One region of the Flocculibacter collagenilyticus genome, then DNA from elsewhere that is predicted to be linked to it. Evidence: predicted binding sites of a transcription regulator. Region 1 holds the regulator's gene; the other holds the start of a gene.

The links. Region 1 encodes sigma-54, which starts transcription at its own class of promoters, with help from an activator protein. Its sites were predicted from a motif close to GTTGGCACGNNNNTNGNNT; they were not measured.
Region 2: fliE (flagellar hook-basal body complex protein FliE) is a predicted target of sigma-54. The motif match lies at 5,674-5,692, and genes of this name have one in related genera.

The regions. Positions count from the first base shown of each region.
Region 1 is NZ_CP059888.1:3,426,747-3,437,894, forward strand. It holds gene ptsN (PTS IIA-like nitrogen regulatory protein PtsN) at 1-233, opposite strand, end outside; gene hpf (ribosome hibernation promoting factor) at 254-541, opposite strand; gene HUU81_RS15205 (RNA polymerase factor sigma-54) at 569-2,059, opposite strand; gene lptB (LPS export ABC transporter ATP-binding protein) at 2,095-2,820, opposite strand; gene lptA (lipopolysaccharide transport periplasmic protein LptA) at 2,868-3,428, opposite strand; gene lptC (LPS export ABC transporter periplasmic protein LptC) at 3,454-4,023, opposite strand; gene kdsC (3-deoxy-manno-octulosonate-8-phosphatase KdsC) at 4,020-4,574, opposite strand; gene HUU81_RS15230 (KpsF/GutQ family sugar-phosphate isomerase) at 4,574-5,545, opposite strand; gene HUU81_RS15235 (calcium/sodium antiporter) at 5,577-6,560, opposite strand; gene mlaF (phospholipid ABC transporter ATP-binding protein MlaF) at 6,779-7,582, shown strand; gene mlaE (lipid asymmetry maintenance ABC transporter permease subunit MlaE) at 7,587-8,360, shown strand; gene mlaD (outer membrane lipid asymmetry maintenance protein MlaD) at 8,384-8,854, shown strand; gene HUU81_RS15255 (MlaC/ttg2D family ABC transporter substrate-binding protein) at 8,867-9,505, shown strand; gene HUU81_RS15260 (STAS domain-containing protein) at 9,506-9,808, shown strand; gene HUU81_RS15265 (BolA family protein) at 9,926-10,183, shown strand; gene murA (UDP-N-acetylglucosamine 1-carboxyvinyltransferase) at 10,199-11,148, shown strand, end outside.
Region 2 is NZ_CP059888.1:1,197,691-1,208,838, forward strand. It holds gene HUU81_RS05270 (RHS repeat-associated core domain-containing protein) at 1-1,619, shown strand, start outside; gene HUU81_RS05275 (hybrid sensor histidine kinase/response regulator transcription factor) at 1,868-5,593, shown strand; gene fliE (flagellar hook-basal body complex protein FliE) at 5,752-6,078, shown strand; gene fliF (flagellar basal-body MS-ring/collar protein FliF) at 6,119-7,822, shown strand; gene fliG (flagellar motor switch protein FliG) at 7,815-8,864, shown strand; gene fliH (flagellar assembly protein FliH) at 8,891-9,703, shown strand; gene fliI (flagellar protein export ATPase FliI) at 9,742-11,085, shown strand; gene fliJ (flagellar export protein FliJ) at 11,092-11,148, shown strand, end outside.

The DNA of each region.
Region 1 (11,148 bases):
GCGACCGTTTTTTGCGTATTCTTCAAGCGGCCATGGGGAATAGCAATTCCTTTACCAATCCCGGTACTGCCTAGCTTTTCTCTTGCCATTAAACTGTCCAAAATTTCATGTTGGCTAATATCAGGCAGTTTAGTGTGTGCCAATTGGCTAATGTACTCTAAAATACGTTTCTTGCTATTAAAAAGGACTGCACATTTTGTGCAGTCCTCAGACATCAAAGTTTTAAAAGACATATTACAATAACTATTCTTTTTTAGTGGCTTGAAAGTTTTTCCTTATGTTTAATGACTTGTCGGTCTAGCTTGTCAATCAACCCATCTATCGCCGCATACATATCGTCGTGAGTGGCTGTGGCAAACAACTCTCCGCCATTAACATGGAGTTTTGCTTCCGCTTTTTGCATTAACTTTTCGGAATCCAAAATAACGTGAACATTATTGATATGATCAAAATGTCGCTCTAATTTGGAAAATTTATTATCTACATAATCTTTTATCGACGAAGTGGCATTAACGTGACGGCAAGTTAAATTGATTTGCATAAGCACTTTCCTTCTTTCATCAAGAGCTTACAGTAAGCTCTTTCTTTGGTTAGATGGAGGGATAGACAAAGACTCACGATACTTCGCAATCGTACGTCTTGCTACCTTAATACCTTGATCAGCCATAATTTCTGCAATCTTACTATCACTCAATGGCTTCGCCGCATTTTCTGCAGAGACTAATTTTTTAATCAACGCTCTGATCGCTGTTGATGAACACTCGCCGCCGTTTTCAGTACTTACATGGCTTGAAAAAAAGTACTTAAGCTCAAAAATGCCGCGTGGTGTATGCATATATTTCTGCGTTGTCACACGTGAAATGGTTGATTCATGCATATCTACCATTTCTGCCACATCGTTCAATACCATTGGCTTCATGGCCTCGTCACCATACTCAAAAAATGCCTGTTGCTGCTGCACAATACAATTCGCAACTTTGAGTAAGGTATCGTTTCTACTTTCCAAACTTTTGATAAACCATTTTGCATCTTGTAAATGAGAACGAATAAATTGCGTATCCGTAGATGACTTACTGGTTTTAGACAACGCCGCGTATTGCTGGTTAATAGTAACTTTCGGCATTGAGTCTGGATTTAATTCTACAATCCAACGGCCTTTTTTCTTCACGACTGATACGTCTGGAATAACATATTGCGGTTGTTCAGTAATCACCGCACTGGCTGGCCTTGGATTAAGGCTATGGATAAGTTGCATAACCTCTTTTAGCTGATGCTCTTTAAGCTTAGTCTTTCTTTGTAAAGTACGATAGTCACGATTACCTAATAAATCGATATATTCGTTCACAATGGTTTTTGCGTCAGACAAATAAGGCGTATCGTTGCTAAATTGACCTAACTGAATCAGCATACATTCTTTTAAACTGCGGGCTCCCACACCTAATGGGTCCATTAATTGAATACGCTTTAGTACTACTTCAACCTCATCAAGCTCTACATCGTCATCGCCTAAGCTATTCAGAATATCTTCTGTAGTAACTGATAAATAGCCTGAATCGTCAATCGCTTCAATTATCGCCATGGCGATCGTTTCATCTGTAGGGCTAAACCGGGTTAGCCTAACTTGCCATAAAATATGATCTTGAATATTATCGGTCGTTTCACCTTGAAAAACCATATCATCATTGTCGCTAGCACCAGACACTGACGCCACCGGCGCTGCACTAATATACTCATCCCATGAACTATCAACAGGCAGCTCGTCCGACATATTCTCTTGTTGAACCGCTTCCGTTGTATCCATTTCTTTTACCTCTGAAAACGTCATGTCTTCAGCTTCACCATTGGCATCTTGTTTGGTGGTTCCGTCGTTGCTGTCGCTCACTTGTTCAGGCGATGAGCCATGATCTTCTTCCACTTCAAGGAGTGGATTACTGTCTAAGGCTTCTTGAATTTCTTGTTGCAAATCTAACGTCGATAATTGCAAGAGACGAATAGCCTGTTGCAATTGTGGGGTCATGGTCAACTGTTGACCAATTTTTAACTGTAAAGACTGCCTCATAAAATCCGATAAATTCCTTTAACTAATTAACTTAACTATAGCGTGAATTGCTCACCTAGGTATACATCTCTTACGGTCTGATTTGCTAACACTTGCTCAGGTGTACCATTCGCAATTAATTCACCATGGCTCACAATGTATGCATGCTCACACACGTCTAGTGTTTCTCGTACATTGTGATCAGTAATTAATACTCCAATGCCTTTATTCTTTAAATGCTGGATAATCTTTTTGATGTCTAATACTGAAATTGGGTCGACCCCTGCAAACGGCTCATCCAATAAAATAAATTTGGGATTAGCGGCCAATGCACGAGCAATTTCTACACGACGACGCTCTCCGCCAGACAAGCTCATGCCTAGGCTATCGCGAATGTGACCAATATTGAATTCTTCTAACAACCCATCTAGCGCTTCTTCGCGCGTTATTCGGGTTAAATCGCGGCGAGTTTGCAAAATGGCCATGATATTGTCATAAACGCTAAGTTTTCTGAAAATAGATGCTTCTTGCGGCAAATAGCCAATGCCTTCTCGTGCTCTTGCATGCATTGGTTCCAATGTTAAATCTTGGTCTGCAAGCACAATGCGCCCCCGATCAGATGGTACCAACCCCACAATCATATAAAATGTAGTTGTTTTACCTGCTCCGTTCGGCCCTAACAAGCCAACTATGCTGCCAGCTGCAACATCGATACTTACATCGCGAACAACTTGACGACCTTTGTAACTTTTTGCCAGATTTTGTGCTGATAATATTGTCATTGATTCACTTATTTGTTTCGTAAACTTTTCTCAATTTTCATCAAAAGTTATGGCGTTTCAATTTTCGACTCTTCAGGTGCTTCCTTGTTCACGCTTTCATCTTTAGCGTTGGTTTCTTCTGTCTTATTTTTGTCTTGAACGCTTTTAGCCTCAATATCTTCTGTAGTAAAAATGGTGGTTACACGTGAAGATTTGTTTTCTTGTTGGCTGGTTGCATCTAATTTTTGCGCTTCTAAGTCATACTCAATCACGTCGCCCTTAACTAGGCTGTCGTTTTGCTTTAGCTGCGCGGCGCCTTTTAACGCTAGGTGGCGCGCTGCACGCTTATAAATAATTTCATCGGCCTGCGCTGTGATTACTCTGCCGTCATCCAACGTTTGTTCGTAGGTTGCAGGGCTTCCCTTCGCAGTAAACACTTCTTTGCCTTTACCTTGCTTAGCATTCGCTTTTAGTTCGTCAGCATGAATAATAAGCGAGCCTTGTTTAATAATAACGTTACCAACAAAGTTCACGGTGTCATTTTTAATATCAACACTTTGTGTGTCGGCATCCACATTTACAGGTTTTTTGAAATCTTCAATCGTGGCATTGGCCATGTTTGACAACATTAGGCTAGCCAATATAAGTGAGATACTAATTCTTTTCATTTTCATTATGATATACAGTTCTTACATGGTTAATTAGTTTAAACGATTTGCTATACAGATTTGCCCGCAACCCTTTGCCTTTCATGACAAATTGATCGCCCAACATTTCAACATCTTGATCCGACAACATCGTTTTTTGTACAAAAGATACTTCTATATATTCGGCATTAATTGTTTTTAAATAACTATCTTGATTTAAACTAGTAGCGACTACGTTATTGTCTAACTCAATTCTGTCATCAAACAATACCGCTTCATCGGCGCGAATTTGCCAATGGTTTTGTTCGTTATGGTCGTAAATGGTAAATAACGCATTATAAAAGCGCGTAAACCCTAGCTCTTGATAGTGCGCCATTCGCTCAGACCGAATTTTATGACTCAAGCGGCCATCAGGCGCATACATTGAGTGCACCAACGAGGCAGCGGTATAGTCTGGGTTAAAATCAGACTCCACTTCAGGTTGACTAGTTAACGGCGTGGTTTTCATGTACGGCAACCACATTAGCGCCATCACCACTAAAAATACGAGTATTAATAGCACTCGTAGTTTACTCATGCACTCGTACCACTGTAACGATTAAACTTATCTTGGCTAATTAAAATTAAATCTGACAACTCTCTGACCGCGCCAAAGCCACCATTCAATTTGGTAATATACTTAGCGCCCATGCTAACGAGGGGATGAGCATCTTGCACTGCAACACCCAACCCAACCTGCTTAATTAGCAGTAAGTCAGGAAAATCATCACCAATATAGGCCACTTGTGCATCAGTCAGTTGGTACTTCTGTAACAACTCTTGATAAGCAACTTGTTTATTTTCACAGCCTTGATAGATGTCTGTAACACCCAGTGCCGTCATTCTTTTTTCAACAATCCTTGAGTTACGCCCAGTAATAACCGCCACAGCGATATTCTCATTAAGCAGGGCTTTTACGCCATACCCATCACGGGTATGAAAGGCTTTTAGCTCTTCCCCATCATTGCCTAAATAAATTCGACCATCTGAGAACACCCCGTCTACGTCACATATTACTAATTTTACTTGTTTCGCTGCATTAGCAACGTCATCAGTTACTAACTGATACATTGTTTCGAATAAATTCATTAAATGACTCCTGCATTTAATAAGTCGTGCATATTCATTGCACCTACAGGTTTATTATTGGCATCCACAATCATCAGACCGTTGATCTTTTTATCTTGCATTAATTTTAGTGCTTCTGCGGCAAGCATTGAAGGCTGAGCAGTTACACAGCCTTGGGTCATAACGTCACCAATCAGCGTGTTATGGAAGTCGACTTTTTGATCTAAAATGCGACGTAAATCACCATCTGTAAATAAGCCTATCAGCTCGCCAGTTTTATCTAATACACCAGTCATCCCTAAGCCTTTTTGGGTGATCTCCATCAGGGCTTCTTTTACAGTGGCAGTACTTTTTACTAATGGCACTTGCATACCTTGATGCATCACATCGCTTAAACGTAATAATAGTCGCTTACCTAAGCTACCGCCCGGATGAGAAAGCGCAAAGTCATTTTCAGTAAACCCTCTTGCTTCAAGTAATGAAACGGCAAGTGCGTCACCCATTACCAAGGTTGCAGTAGTTGAGGCTGTCGGTGCTAAACCTAAAGGGCACGCTTCCTGTTCTACTTTAATACATAAGTGAATATCAGATAATTTGGCTAATGATGATTGCGGCGCCCCTGTCATGGCAATTAAGGTAGCACCAATACGTTTAATAACAGGGGTAATGGTCAGTACTTCTTGGGTTTCGCCTGAATTAGAAATCGCTAAAATCACATCTTGCTGTGTGATCATTCCCAAGTCACCGTGGCTCGCTTCACCTGGGTGCACAGAAAAGGCAGGGGTGCCAGTACTGGCTAAGGTTGCCGCAATTTTATTACCAATATGACCCGACTTTCCCATACCAATGACAATAATTCGTCCTTGACAAGCAAGCATACACTCACACGCCTGAACAAAATCAGCATCTATATACTTAGCAATATTTTCTATTGCCTTTTTTTCTATTTCGATCACTTTTTTAGCTGAGGTAATAAATGTACTTTCTGGCATGGTGAACGTTCTCTGACACAATAAATTTAAACTAGCTTAATGTTAAAAAAATTAATGCTTGATACCCAATAAAACACGACAGCATCACTGCACCTTCAAAGCGGTTTATTCTTCGACGGCCTCTAAAACGTAATGACATTAATACTAACATTAGGGTTGCACCAATCATTATCAATGCATCTCGGCTACCTGCACTTGGATCTATGGCAGAAGGGTTGATTAAACCCGCTATACTTAACACGGCTAAAATATTAAAAATGTTTGAGCCAATAATATTACCAATGGCTAAATCATCTTCATTTTTCATCACACCTGCAATACTTGCCGCGAGTTCGGGTAGGCTGGTGCCAATTGCAATAATGGTAAGCCCGATGACTAAGTCACTCATGCCAAAATATTTTGCGATATCGGTAGCCGCATCAACCAAAATGGTTGAACTTAACGGTAATAGAATAATACCAAGCACCACCCAGAAGATGGCGTTTTTATTACTAACACCTTCAGGAATTTCGTCTTCTGCCTCGTCTAAAAATAAATCTGTACCTTTATTCTGATTACTATTTCTGTTGCGCATTGCAATAATCATCAAGCCACCAATAAACAGTGCAAATGCAATAGCGAGTGCCGCGCCTTCATTGAAAGAAAAATAATTATCTTGAATAAACCACCATGCCAATACAGAAACCGCCAATACTATGGGTAATTCACGATAGACAGTACTGGAAGAGATTGACATGGGTTTAAGTAACGCTGTTAACCCTAGAACAAGAAGGATATTAGTGATATTTGATCCAATTGCATTACCCACAGCGGTGTCAGTTTTATCAGCAATTGATGCACTGGCCGACACCATCATCTCGGGTGCCGAGGAGCCCATAGCAACAATGGTTAAACCAATAATCATCGTTGATATGCCAAGATTTCTTGCTAATGCCGCCGCGCCATAAACAAACTTATCAGCACTCCAAACTAATAATGCAAACCCTAAAACCAACAAAGCAAATGAAATAAGCATGGTATAAACGTCATTTTGAACCCAACAATGGCCGCAATTGTGCGGTTAAATGAATAAAAAGAAAAGCAAAACCCCAAAATAATCGAGTAAAATCGGCCTTCAGCAACAATTTTTTAAAAAATTTATATTTATTTACGAAATATTATTATCAACTAAAGTTAAAACAGCATAAAATACGCGGCCTTAGTTTCTCTTAATTTAGTACACAGGAAGGTGAATTGTCTGATTTCATAGTGAAAGTTAAAAATTTAACTTTCAAGCGTGGGGAAAGATTAATATACGACAACATCAGTCTTAATTTTCCTCGGGGTAAAGTTACGGCCATAATGGGGCCTAGTGGGATCGGTAAGACAACGATGCTACGTTTAATTGGTGGGCAATTACAGCCACAGTCAGGTTCAATCCATTTCAACGATAGTAATATTCCTGAATTAAGCCGCAAAGCACTTTATGATGTGCGCAAAAATATGAGCATGCTATTTCAAAGCGGTGCATTATTTACTGAAATGTCGGTTTATGACAACGTTGCCTTCCCTATTCGTGAGCACACCAAGTTACCTGAAGCACTGATCAGAAAAATGGTCTTAATGAAGCTTGAAGCGGTGGGCCTACGTGGTGCTGCTGAACTAATGCCAAATGAATTATCAGGCGGAATGGCAAGAAGAGCCGCGTTAGCGCGTTCAATCGCACTAGATCCTTCGTTGATTATGTACGACGAACCTTTTGTAGGCCAAGATCCTATTTCAATGGGTGTATTGATTAAATTAATTCGCTCACTGAATGACGCACTTGGCTTAAGTTCTATCATTGTTTCGCACGACGTTACTGAAGTGATGAGCATTGCTGACTATGTGTACATAGTTGCAGAGCAACAAGTGATTGGCCACGGCTCTCCTGATCAAATAAGACAATCAGACTCTCCGCTCGTGCAGCAATTCCTTAATGGGCACTCGGATGGTCCTGTACCATTCCACTTTAAAGCGAAACCATACTCTGAAGACTTGTTAAAGGTAACTCATTAAGATGATGTCGTTCTTTCAAATAGTGGGCGCAACCACATTATCGTATTTAGCCGGGCTCGGGCGCGCTGCATTTATGTTATTAAGTGCCATTTTTACTGTGCCAAAACCAGGTAAAGCTCTGCCACTACTCATTAAACAAATTCATGTAGTGGGTGTACGCTCTTTAATGATTATTATTGTCGCTGGCTTGTTTATCGGCATGGTATTGTCATTACAAGGCTATACTGTTTTAGTTGATTATGGCGCTGAGGATAGCCTTGGCCCTATGGTATCGTTGTCACTATTACGTGAGCTTGGCCCAGTTGTTACTGCCTTACTATTTGCCGGGCGTGCAGGCTCTGCACTAACCGCTGAAATTGGCCTGATGAAAGCAACCGAACAGCTAACCAGCATGGAAATGATGGCAGTTGATCCATTAAAACGCATTATTGCTCCTCGTTTTTGGGCTGGCGTTATAAGCATGCCATTGTTAGCACTTATATTTTCTGCCGTAGGTATATTAGGCGGTCATATTGTTGGCGTAGAATGGCTAGGTGTTGACAACGGCAGCTTCTGGTCAATCATGCAAGCTAATGTAGATTTAGTGGATGACGTATTTAACGGTATCATCAAAAGCATTGTGTTTGCCTTTATTGTAACTTGGGTAGCGCTATTTAAAGGTTATGATGCCATGCCTACGTCAGAAGGGATCAGTAAAGCAACCACAGAAACAGTAGTACATGCATCACTTGCCGTACTGGGTTTCGACTTTGTATTAACCGCGTTAATGTTTGGATAATTTAGGATAAACGAGAGAAAACTATGATAAGCCGCAAAATTGAAATTATGGTAGGCATTTTTATCACATTAGGTGTGATGGCATTTGTTATGCTGGCGTTAAGCGTTGCCAATGCAGGAGCGGTAGGAACAGGCGAAACATATAATTTATACGCTAAATTTGACAATATTGGTGGATTAAAAACTCGCTCGCCAATAAAAGTAGGCGGTGTAGTGGTAGGCCGTGTAACCGCTATTAAGTTAGATCCTGAAGATTATTCTCCGGTTGTGACCATGTCTATTGCTCAATCTTATAATAATTTTTCTGAAACCAGTTCTATCTCTATACTTACATCAGGCCTACTTGGCGAACAATATTTAGGATTAGAACCTGGATTTATAGACGAAAGTGTTGAAATACTTAAAGGCGGTGACTATATCGAAGATACTAAATCAGCGCTTGTGCTTGAAGAGCTCATTGGACAGTTTTTATTTAATCAAGGAACAGATGACTAATAAGGAACCACTATGTTGAAATACCTACACACTTTTATTATTGCAGTTATTTTATCGCTATCTTTTCAAGCGAGCGCAAACAACGAAGAAAATCCGTATAAGCTGATTGAACGCGTCGCAGATAAAACGTTTAAGCGTATCGCTAACGAACAGCAAGTAATCAAAAATCAACCAGAACACCTGAAAAAAGTCGTTACGGAAGAATTGTTGCCGTATGTCGATTACCGCTACGCGGCTTATAAAGTGTTGGGTAAAAATTTCCGAAAATTCACAGCCGAACAGCGCGAAGACTTCGTGCACGCATTTCGCGATTATTTAGTTTCTACTTATGCAGGTGTGCTTACACTTTACAAAAATCAAGCGGTGATTTTTGAGCCTGAACAATCTGTAGACGGTAAAAAAATCGTTATGATCACCACTAAAGTGATTGATGAAGGCAAGCCTGATATCAAAATTAATTTCAAAGTGCGTAGAACTAAAACCCAAGGCTGGTTAGCTTATGACATGGTAGCAGAAGGTATTTCACTGCTAGACAGTAAACGCGCTGAATTAGGTGGTCTGATTATGCAACAAGGGTTAGACAGTGTAACAAGTTTACTGAAAGAAAAAGCAAAGCGCCCGATTGAAATAAAAGAAAAAGACGCCAAATAAATGAGCATGAATTTACGTTGGGAGCCTGCTTCTAATCTTCTGAATATATCGGGTGAGCTAAATCGCACTAGTATTTTAGCTCATTACCCGATAAAAAAGTCTAACTTTAGTGGCCAGTCTCTTACTGTTAATATGAACGACACCGTGAGTGTTGATACTGCTGGCGTAGCTTGGTTATTGCATTTAATTGAAACTGCAAATGCTGCCAACTGCAACATATCATTTCAGCACCTGCCACAACAGCTAGTTGATATTGCTACTGTAACAGATGTATTACCTTTATTAGACAATACTGCTGTTTAAAACTTAACACAGAACGCCTAGCACATTGTAGCGCTAGGCTGTATAGTTCCACCCTTTCCTATTAAGTTTTGTAATGCCATATCATGGTGACAAACCAAATTTATTATGAGTACTTCCATGGAACCAGAACAAATAAAAACATTGCTTACTACTGAACTGTCTCTTGACGAAGTATATGTAAAAGTAGAAGGCAGCCACTACGAAGTGATCGCTGTTGGTCACTGCTTTGACGGTGTAAGCCGCGTAAAAAAACAGCAGCTAATCTATGCACCATTGATGGCGCATATTAAAGATGGAACAATTCATGCCGTATCCATCAAAGCCTACACTCCGGATGAATGGGCAAGAGATAAAAAACTAGTTATGCCTTCTTAAGGAATCCCTTCATTCATGAATCAATTTCAAATTTTAGGTGGTAATTCATTAAATGGTGAAGTCACCATTTCCGGCGCTAAAAATGCGGCATTACCCATTGTTATCGCCACACTATTAACACCTGACACTGTTTCATTGAGCAATGTGCCAGAACTACGTGACATTGACACTTCTGTTGAGTTACTCGACCACCTAGGTGTAAAAGTAAACCGAAACGCGGGTAATATGGAAATCAGTGCTGCAAACATTACCAGTTTAGAAGCCCCCTACGAAGTAGTTAAAAAAATGCGTGCTTCTATTCTCGTATTAGGCCCTATGTTAGCTCGTTTTGGTAAAGCGCATGTCTCGTTACCGGGCGGCTGCGCTATCGGGGCACGCCCTGTAAATTTGCACATTGATGGCCTGCGAAAAATGGGGGCACAAATAGAGCTGGAAGGTGGTTACATTAATGCGTCTGTTGCAGGACGATTAAAAGGCGCTCGCATTGTAATGGACATGGTGAGCGTTGGTGCTACAGAAAACTTATTAAGTGCTGCAGTTTTAGCTGATGGCGAAACAATCATTGAAAATGCCGCCCGTGAACCAGAGATTATCGATCTGGCTAACTTCCTAATCAAAATGGGCGCCAAAATTAAAGGTGCGGGTAGCGACACTATTGTGGTTGAAGGTGTTGCCGAATTGCACGGGTGTGAGCACAGCATTTTACCAGACCGTATTGAAACCGGCACATTTCTAGTAGCCGCTGCAATGACAGGGGGCGACGTTGTTTGCAACCATACGGCACCTTATCTACTCGATGCCGTGATCGAAAAGCTTCAGCAAGCTAATGCAGTGATCACAACGGGTAACGACTTTATACGCATTTCAATGCAGAGCAATCGCTTAACCGCTGTGAATATTAAAACTTCACCGCACCCAGGCTTTGCCACTGATATGCAAGCTCAGTTCACCGCACTCAATGCTGT
Region 2 (11,148 bases), 1.7 Mb from region 1:
GTACCTATACCTATGATCTGGCGCACCCAGGCCGCCTTTACCGTATTAGAGATGAAGCTGGCACCCATACGCTCACCTTCAATGCTCATGGTGAACTCATTCGTAAAGCCTCTTCTTTGGCTGGCTTATCTATGACCCAGTGGTGGGCCTATAACAAAGTAGGGCAGGTGAAATCCATGACTTACCCCAATGGTGAAAAAGTTACTTACGATTTTAATAATCTCGGCCAGACCAGTACTATCAAAGTGGGTAATAGCACCTTAGTGCAAGAGGTAAACTATAAGCCCTTCGGCCCTGTCTTCAGTATCAAGTTTGGCAATGGTGCGCAGCTTTTTTCTGACCGCGATAACCGTTATCGCCTACGGGGCAAAAGCAGTAGCAGCACTTCGGGCACTGTGATGGACCTTGATTATTATTATGACTTGAATGGCAATATCACGAAAATCAACGATGCCAAAGCTTCCACAACTACCAAAACGCGCACCTTCAGCTACGATACTTTGAACCGTATCACCTATAGCAATGACTATGGGGCAAGCTACACCTATGGCTATGATGCCAATGGCAATCGCACCCATAAAGGCTCCACGCCCTACCAGATAGCCACCGACAGCAATCGGTTGATGTCTTATGCCTCCATTAATGTTCAATATGATGATAATGGTAATATCAAACAAAAAGGCAGTGCCACCTATACCTACAACGATGCTAACCGCTTGATTGGTTATAGCAAGGGCAGCACAAGCGCGACTTATACCTACAACAGCGTTGGTCAACGAGTCTCTAAAAAGGTCGGCTCAACTATAACTTATTTCGGTTATGATTTGGATGGCAAATTGATTTATGAGCGCACTGGCTCAAATCATATTGCTTACATTTATCTCAATAATCAATTAGTGGGTGTTAGCAAAAATAATGACCTTTATTATGTGCATACCGACCATCAGGGCAGGCCTGAAGTTATGACCAACAACAGCAATACAGTGGTGTGGAAAGCTAAGAACTGGGCCTTTGACCGGAATGTGGATTACAGTGTGATAGGTTATGTTAACTTGGGTTTTCCTGGTCAATATTACGATGAGGAAAAACAGAGTTGGTATAACTATTTTCGGGATTATGATGCGGAGTTAGGGAGATATTTGCAGAGTGACCCGATTGGGTTGGCTGCTGGACAGTTCTCGACGTATCAGTATGTGGATTCGAACCCGGTTAGGTTTGTTGACCCGTTTGGACTAAAAAGTTGTTCATGTAGTGGTTGGGATAAATTTAAAAAAGAGTTTAAGTCAAGCTGGGACTCTGTGGACTCTGTGATCGACAATCACAACCCTGTGCCTGCTATCCAGCCTGATACTGCTGCCAGCTTTCTACTGGGTGGTCCCGCAGCAAAAAGCTATAATGGCTCAACAATTGTGCAAGAGACCATAAGATACACTAGAGGTAGGATCAATGCACCTAGGAGTCAATTCAAAGCTTACCCTAGGTTTGGATGGAGCACTGTGGCAAAAACAACTGCTATAAACCGTTCTGCAGCGAGTCTTTCGTGGTATGCAGGTAGAGCAGTAGGCGCTACTGTTAACTCTGCCTATAATCTAGCCGTATACGGAGGTGATTGTGAATAATTATCCGTTGAAGTTTTCAGAGCTATGTGTCAACTAGATAAGATAAATATCTTGTTTATCATTTAAAAGTTGATGATTGATTGTGACAATGCCAAATTTTAATGATGAGTTGGCATTGTCCGTTTCGTTTATGTATTAAGTCTCTCATCATAGATACCTATTCAAAAATTGCTGGAACCTATCATTTGAATCTTATAGATTAGCTACTCACTACAGAGTCGGATTTAACTGATGTTCAATACTTCCTTATGAAGAAAAGTACTTATTTATTTTTGTTTTTTAGCGTTCTTATGCTTAAGCCTAATGCTCTGCTTAGTGCAACTATTGATGCTTATGGAGCAAAAAATATAGTGAAGGACGCACAGGGGAATTTGTGGTTGGGCACGGCAAGAGGTTTAGTCAGGTACAATGGCTACGACAGAATAGAGAAAATTGATACAGTTGCTAATGATGTTAACTGGGTTACAGCTTTGGTTGTTAATAAGAGAAACCAATTAATTGTAGGAACAGAGCAGAATGGCGTTTTGGTTTATGATGCTTATAAATACGAGAAGCCACCAGTAATTCACCCCTTGAATGCTGAGATTAAAGATATCTACCTAAACAGTTTTGATGAACCAGTTATCGCCACTGATAAGGGGTATTATAATTTATACACGAAAGATAGTGGGTTAAAAAAGTACGAGCTAACTAGTATTGTCCAAACTAATCAAAATACACTTTATGCAGGGAGTAAAAGTGGTCTTTTTAAAGTAACTAATGGGAAAGAGTCTCTACTCAATAATAAACCCGTGAAGAGACTTAAGTTATTTGGTGGAAGTGTGTGGGGGGTAACGTATAAAAGTGAGCTGCTTAATTTAGCGGAAAATAATACTGCATCTATTATTTTAAGTGATGTGGAAAATATTTTTAAACACCATTCAAATCAAAATGTTTTTTGGGTTATAACTATTGATGGGTATCTAAAACTTTTTGATATTACAAGAAAAGTATATATAGAGCATAATTTTAAACAGTATTTTAGCTCTTTATATAACCTATTTCATGATAATGCGGGTATTTGGGGGGCTGACCGCCAAAAAGTCAAATTATACCGTGAAGGTATTCTTGATCATCAAGAAGAAAAAAGCTTCTCATTCGGAAATACTGCTTTTGGTTTCTTAAATGAAACGGATGTTTTTGTCGCAAAACATGGAGTGGGAATATATAAAGGTAAATTTTCAAGCTCTGGAAAAATAGAAAACACAAGCCTTTTTTTGAGTTTAGAAGACGCTTATGTAACTAAAATGATTACGGATAACGATATTCTATGGATGTCAACAAGTAAAGGTGTGAGGAGAGTTAATTTAGCTGACAACACTTCAAAATACATTTTACCCAATATGTGGATTATATCGATTAATTTGTACCACGATAAAGTTTATATTAATACTGATTCGAAAGGTCTGGTGATTATTGATAAAAAAGGCCAAATAATTAGAATTATTGATTCTAAAATGGGCCTACCTACGGACGAAGTTTTATTCTCGTTACCTACAACAGACAATAAAGTATGGATTGCTACCAGCAAGGGGATAGGTGTTTTTAACTCCAAGAATAACAGTGTTAAGGTACTCCATGCACAAAGCACGTCACGTTCAAAATTCACCTCAATTGTAGAGGTAAGCGGAAAGGTTTATCTTGCAACTTTATCTAATGGTATATTCATATTTGATATGGAATCACTTAAACAGGTTGGGCACTTAACAATTTCTGACGGACTGATTAGCAATGAGTCATATAATATATGGAAGAACAAAGATTTTATATGGACAATTGGCGAATTGGGTCTTAATCGAATTGATCAACGCACATATGCTATTGATAGCAAATTTTTTAGTGAAAGGTATACCAAGAACAGCTATATCAATAAAGTTGATGATAAGGTTTTTTGGCTATGTAAGGAAAGGTTAAATAAATTTTGTCTTCGAAGTTTTGATATGAGTGCTGGCTTTATTAAAACGCCGCTCAAAATATCTTTAAATCAAGTTATTCTTAATAATTCCCACCAATTGATAACTAAAAAGTACTACCTGCCTCATAGTTATGGGCATCTTCAGTTTTTGTTTTTAGCTAACGATTATGGTGGTTCTTCATTTGAAACTTTTCAAAATAATCAATGGAAAAAACTCCGAGGGAATATGCTCTCATTTTCTCAATTAGAACCAGGAAATTACGAATTTTATGTTCGGGCTATAAAAAATAATGAAACTAGTGAACCTATAGCAATTCACATTGAAGTTGCTAGCTCAAAAATTCGACTCGCAGTTTTTGTAATTATTGGATTAGTTATTATTTTTGCTTTTTTATGGACGAATACCAAACGAAAACAAATGAAAAAAGAAAAACTGACTTCAGAAAAGCATTCTGATGAAAGGGAATTATTATTAGCCAATATATCCCATGAAATAAGAACTCCATTAACTTTAATTGCAGGTCGTGCAGAGCACATTGCCAAAGGTATTCGTTCAGAAAATACACAGGAGTACGCGGGAGTAATAAAAACGCATACTGCTAGAATTCTTAATATGATTAACCAATTAATGGATGTATCTCGGGTAAGGTCAGGGAAAGCTGAGAAAAGTCTTGTTAATATACAGTCAGTAGTTGAGTTTATCGTGAATTCGTATTTACCAATACTAGAAGAGCGAGGGATTTATTTTGAGTATCAATATAAGCCTGACAGAGTATTATTTGCAAACCTGATCCCTGATGCTTTAGAAAAAATCTGTACTAATTTGATTTCAAATGCGATCAAATATGGAAACAATGAAATTATCATCACCCTTGAAGAAAACCAAAAAAAACAAATGATGTTAAAAATTTCTGACAATGGTATGGGGATCTCTGAAATAAATCACGAACTGATATTTGAATACTTTACTCGTTTAACTAATGCCACAGATGTTGAGTCAGGTTCAGGGATTGGGCTAGCTCTGACTAGATTTCTGGTCGAAGCAAATGATGGGGAAATAAGCGTTGCTAGTAAATTAGGTGTTGGAACAGAGTTTCAAGTCTTACTACCTGTTTTAGCTGAAGGAGTTGAAAAAACTGATACACAATCTCCTGTACTCTATGAAAGTGAAGCAATGGCTGTGCTGTCTGAATTTAATAACTCGGCGTCAACATGTGACTTGAGTAGTGGAACCAAAGCAGTAGCTTTAGTGATCGATGATCACAGCGAAATGCGTAATTATATCGCTGACTGTTTAAATAAAGAGTACCTTGTTCTCCAAGCTGAAAATGGAGAATTAGGTATTGCATTAGCTATCGATAGAGATCCTGATATTATCATTTGTGACGTAATGATGCCTGTTATGAGTGGTTTCGAGGTCAGTGATAAACTAAAAAAAGATGACCGTACTAGTCATATTCCACTAATTCTATTAACTGCAAAAAGCGATAAATGTAGTCGCTTATCAGGGTGGAAAAGTCAGGTAGATGGTTATTTGACTAAACCCTTTGATGAAGAGGAATTGCTTTTAAGGATATCAAGCTTGTTAGCTATTAGGAGCGTTTTGCGTCAGCGTTTTGGTGAGATGCTAAAGTCGAATAATGGTGATGAGTTAAAAAAATTAAAAAAAGAGCTATCTCCAAAAGATAGCTTGTTTTTTGACAAATTGAATCAAACCATTGAGGCTAACTATTCAGAAGAAAACTTCTCTGTTAGTGATATGGCTGCTCAGATAAATATAAGCGAGCGACAATTGCGTCGTAAAGTCAAAGCATTGTTCAATTACAGTCCAAGTGAGTATTTGAAAGTTTACCGCTTAAATAAAGCTAAGGAGCTTTTAGAGAAAGGTTATATGGTTAAAATTGTCACATTTGAAGTAGGCTTTTCGTCAGTATCTTATTTTTCAAGCTGCTTTAAAATACAGTTTGGAAAAACTCCGAAGCAAATCAAAGATATAACGGATGAAATCATTTGCACTTAAGTTTATATCAATTTTCCTGACATTATTGAGCAATAGAATACTAACGATATTTATTTTTCTTTTAAAATCAATGTGTTGAAATTGGTATGCTTTTTGCTTTATCAACATCATAATCCAGTCTTCAAATATTTGACGCTCGAGAGCGGGAGCTTATTATGATGAACCTTAAAGCTGATATGTTGTATGCCGAAATGCAGTCAATGCGTGCTCAGGCCACAAATAACCCGATTGAAACAAACAAAATTCCTACCCAATCAAGCAGTGCAGATTTTGGTGGTTTACTTAAAAATGCCATTGATAACGTAAATGGCTTGCAGCAAGACTCTAAGCAAAAGGCTACTGCTATAGAAATGGGTGATAGAAGTGTGTCACTTGCGGAAGCGATGATTGCTTCTCAAAAGTCGTCTATTGCTTTTGAAGCTACGGTCCAAGTAAGAAACAAGTTAGTTGAATCTTACAAAGAAATTATGAACATGCCAGTGTAATGGTCCTAAGTAATTAAGAACAGTGTAATGAGGTACTATTGTGGCTGACTCGACCCAATCAACAGAAGTTGCTTTATCAGGCGATAGCTACGACGCGGGTGATGTTGTAGACAGCGAACAGCAGGAGCAAAAATCGGGCTTTTTGAGTGGGCTAGGTGGTGTCGACATTTTACGCCAAGTTACCCTCATTATTGCCCTTACCATATGCTTGGCCATTGCTATTTTTATTATTATTTGGGCGCAAGAGCCTGATTTACGTCCGTTAGGTAAAATGCCAACAGACGAACTCATTACTACTTTAGATTTCTTAGATAATAATAAAATTGAATATAGTCTTGAAGGCGGCGATACCATTTATGTTGCTTCAGATAAATACCAAACCATTAAGCTGATGATGGCACGCGAAGGGCTGGATAACCAACCCCAATCCGGCACTGACATTTTAATGCAGGATATGGGATTTGGTGTGAGTCAGCGCTTAGAGCGCGAGCGTTTAAAGCACAGCCGTGAGCAGCAGCTAGCGCGTACAATTGAAGAGTTGAATTCTGTTGCACGTGCCAAAGTGTTATTAGCCATTCCAAAAGAAAATATTTTTGCTCGCAGAGAAAAGCATCCGTCTGCAACGGTGTTAATCACACTTAAGCGTGGCAAAATGGCAACTTCTGAAGAAATTGACTCGATTGTTGATATTGTTGCTTCCGCTGTACAAGGGCTCTCCCCTGAGCGAGTGACGGTAACCGACCAAAATGGTCGTTTGCTTAACTCCGGCTCACAAGATTCTATTTCCGCTCGTTCTCGTAAAGAATATGAAATTAAGCGAAAACAAGAAACGGAATACCAAGCTAAAATTGATGGCATTTTAATTCCTGTGGTGGGATTAGGTAACTTTACCGCTCAGGTAGATGTAACGATGGACTTCACAACGCATGAAGAAACGCAGAAGCGTTATAATCCTGATTTACCTGCAGTGCGTTCAGAAATGACGATTGAAGATAACAGTATTGGTGGAATAGTAGCAGGGATCCCCGGCGCATTAACCAATCAGCCTCCGCTAGATTCAAATATCCCAGAACAAGCAACAGGTGGAAACACACGCACGGTTACGCCTGGGCGAAACCATAAAGAATCAACGCGTAACTATGAATTAGACACTACAATTAGTCATAAGCGCAGACAAACTGGGGCATTGAGACGATTGAGCGTATCGGTAGCTGTTGATTATATTCAAGGAGCCGATGGTGCAAAGGAACCTCGCTCTCAAGAAGAGTTGGCAAACATTAGACGCCTATTGCAAGGTGGGCTTGGCTTTGATTTGCAGCGTGGTGACACATTAGAAGTAGTCACCATACCGTTTACGCGTATTGGCGAGTTAGAGCCGTTAGAAATTCCACTTTGGGAGCAACCGTGGGCAATTAAAGCGCTTCGTTTATTGCTTGGTGCCATTATTATCATTGTCTTGATATTAGCGGTAGTTCGTCCGATGATGCGTAAACTGATTTACCCAGAAGATACAGTGGAAGAGTATGATGAAGATTCACTAGGCTTAGACTTAGGCGATGAAACCATTGATATGCTGTCGACTGACTTTGATGAAGGTGCAGTAGGGTTTGCGGCAGATGGTACATTGCAGCTGCCGGATTTACATGGTGATGAAGATTTATTGAAAGCAGTTCGAGCGCTTGTAGCTAACGAGCCTGAACTTTCCTCTCAAGTAGTGAAAGCGTGGTTAACAGAAGATGACTGATGTAGCAGAAACAGAAGATAGTGGTGGGCAACCTAGCTTCGATGTCAGCAAGCTAGAAGGTATAGAAAAAGCTGCCATTTTATTATTAAGTTTGTCGGAAGAAGATGCGGCACAAATACTTAAACATTTAGAGCCAAAGCAAGTACAAAAAGTAGGTTTGGCGATGGCGACCATAGATGACTTAAGTCAGCCTAAGATTTCGGCTGTTCATCAGGCATTTATTGAACAAATTCAGAACTTTAGTACTATTGGCTTCCAGTCTGAAGACTTTATTAAGAAAGCGTTAACCGCTGCACTTGGTGAAGAAAAAGCCGCTAATTTAATTGACCAGATTGTGGCGGGTAGTGGCGCTAAAGGGCTAGATTCCTTGAAATGGATGGACTCGAAGCAGGTTGCTAACATTATTAGAAATGAGCACCCGCAGATCCAAACTATTGTATTAGCCTACTTAGATCCTGAGCAGTCTGCCGATATTATTGGTCAATTCCCAGAAAAAGTCAGACTCGACTTAATGATGCGTATAGCTAACTTAGAAGAAGTACAACCAGCAGCATTGCAAGAACTTAATGAAATTATGGAGAAACAGTTTGCGGGTCAAGCTGGTGCACAAGCCGCGAAGATGGGTGGTCTTAAAGCTGCTGCTGACATAATGAACTACTTAGATACAAATATTGAAGGTCAGTTAATGGACTCAATTCGTGAACATGACGAAGAGATGTCTCAGCAAATTCAAGATCTTATGTTTGTATTTGATAACCTTATTGACGTGGATGACCGTGGTATTCAAGCTATCCTGCGTGAAGTTCAGCAAGATGCGCTTATGAAGGCAATTAAAGGTGCCGATGAAGCGCTTGCAGATAAGATTATGAAGAATATGTCTAAACGTGCAGCTGATATGATGAAAGATGACCTAGAAGCAATGGGACCAGTAAGAGTGAGTGAAGTTGAAGGTGCACAAAAAGAAATTCTTTCCATTGCGAGAAGGCTGGCTGATGCAGGTGAAATTATGCTTGGCGGCGGTGGCGGCGAAGAGTTCTTGTAATATGCATGTTATAAATGGATTACAGTATGTCTGATGACTCTTTAATGGATAAGCCAATTAAGCCAAGCCCAGAATTGCTAGAGGCACTTAAAAACTGGCAGTTTCCTCAAATGGATTCAACCGAAAAAAAACGCTCTAAAACTGACGCGCTCGGTCATACCGATGAATGGTTGGATAGCAGAAAAGTGAAGGCGGTTGACACTGAACTTGAAGAAGACGAAGTCCCTAAGTTACCTACGCTTGAAGAAATTGAAGACATTCGTCGACAAGCATTTGAAGATGGTTTCGAAGAAGGTAAGCAAGAAGGCAGTCAAAAAGGCTATGAAGAAGGATTAACGAAAGGCCATGAAGCAGGCTTTGAACAAGGGCTAGAGCAAGGTAAAACGGAAGGTTTTGCATCAGGCGAAGAAGAGGTTAAGCAGCAAGTTGAGCATTGGTCGTCGTTAGTAGAAGCGATCCATAAACCATTGCGTGATGTTGATGCAGCGGTAGAAGAACAGTTAGTTAACTTAGCTGTACAATTAGCCAAAGCAGTAATAGATGTTGAAGTGCAAACGAATGAGCAAGTAATTTTACAAGCTCTTAGAGATAGTATTTCAGCATTACCAGCCAACCAAGCCACGATAGATATTAAATTAAATCCTGAGGATTACGAGACAATAACGTCGCATTTTGACGAAGAACAAATTGCTGAAAGAAAATGGAATTTATCAAAAGAGCCGACAATTGCCAAAGGTGGCTTATTGGTAGAAAGCGAAAGTTCGTCAATCGATAGAACCTTAACCACCCGAATTAAAGATACGCTTGAACAATTCCTTAACGATGCAGAGCAATCGTAATTGTTCGTTATCAGTATTATTTTTAGGTAACAATAACAATGGCCGAAAAACTTGCCTCATTGCAAGAACGTTTAAACAAATACCCCAAACTGGTGAAGTCTGCCAAACCAGTTGTTGCTGGTCGTTTAACTCGGGTTGTTGGGCTAACGCTAGAAGCCATTGGGTGCCGAACGCCAGTTGGTAGCCAATGCCTAGTTGAAACCGTATCAGGCGATATTGAAGCTGAAGTGGTTGGCTTTAATGGGGAATATACGTATTTGATGCCTTGTGAAAATGTGCATGGTGTCTTACCCGGTGCGCGAGTTGTGCCGAAGGCTGGAAAATACGGTATTCCTGTTGGTATGGAGTTGCTAGGGCGGGTGGTTGATGGTTCAGGCAAGCCATTGGATGGAAAAGGCCCGTTAAATACAGAGCATCATGTTTCCCCGAAAGCAGAACCACTTAATCCATTAAATCGTAGACCTGTTAGTGACCCCTTAGATGTAGGTGTAAAGGCCATTAATGGCGTAATCACAGTAGGGCAAGGTCAGCGTATGGGGCTATTTGCCGGCAGTGGTGTAGGTAAGAGTGTGCTGTTAGGGATGATGACACGAGGTACCACGGCCGACGTGATTGTTGTTGGCTTGATTGGTGAACGTGGCCGCGAAGTAAAAGAATTTATTGAAGAAATTTTAGGTGAAGAAGGCAGAGCACGCTCAGTGGTGGTGGCGTCTCCAGCAGATAACTCGCCATTAATGCGCATTAGAGGATGTGAAACGGCGGTAACGATTGCCGAATATTTTCGTGATCAAGGACTAAATGTATTGCTGTTATTAGATTCGGTCACGCGGTATGCCATGGCACAACGTGAAATTGCATTAGCAGTGGGCGAGCCACCAGCAACAAAAGGTTATCCCCCCTCGGTATTTGCCAAACTACCGCAATTGATCGAACGAGCAGGCAATGGTGGTGAAGGACAAGGTTCGATTACAGGGTTTTATACGGTTCTGTCGGAAGGTGATGATTTACAGGATCCGGTAGCCGACGCTGCCCGAGCTATTTTAGATGGCCATATCGTGCTCTCTCGTCAACTTGCTGATGCTGGTCATTACCCTGCTATCGATATTGAAAAATCAATCAGCCGCGTAATGGCGCAAGTGACGAGTAAGGAACATCAATTACAGGCTAGAGCATTGAAGCAGTTCTATTCAATTTATCAACAAAATAGCGACTTAATATCTATTGGCGCTTACAGCCAAGGCTCAAACCCTCAACTTGATCATGCGATTAATATGATGCCCCAAATAAAGCAGTATTTAACTCAAGAAATGACAGATGTCATACCTTATGATGAAGCACTCGCAGGGTTAAACCAGCTTATTCCTTTAGCGCAACCTCAGTAGTAATTTATGGCTATTGAACAGTTAAAAACCGTTTTACAGGTAGAACAGGATAAGGAAGATAAG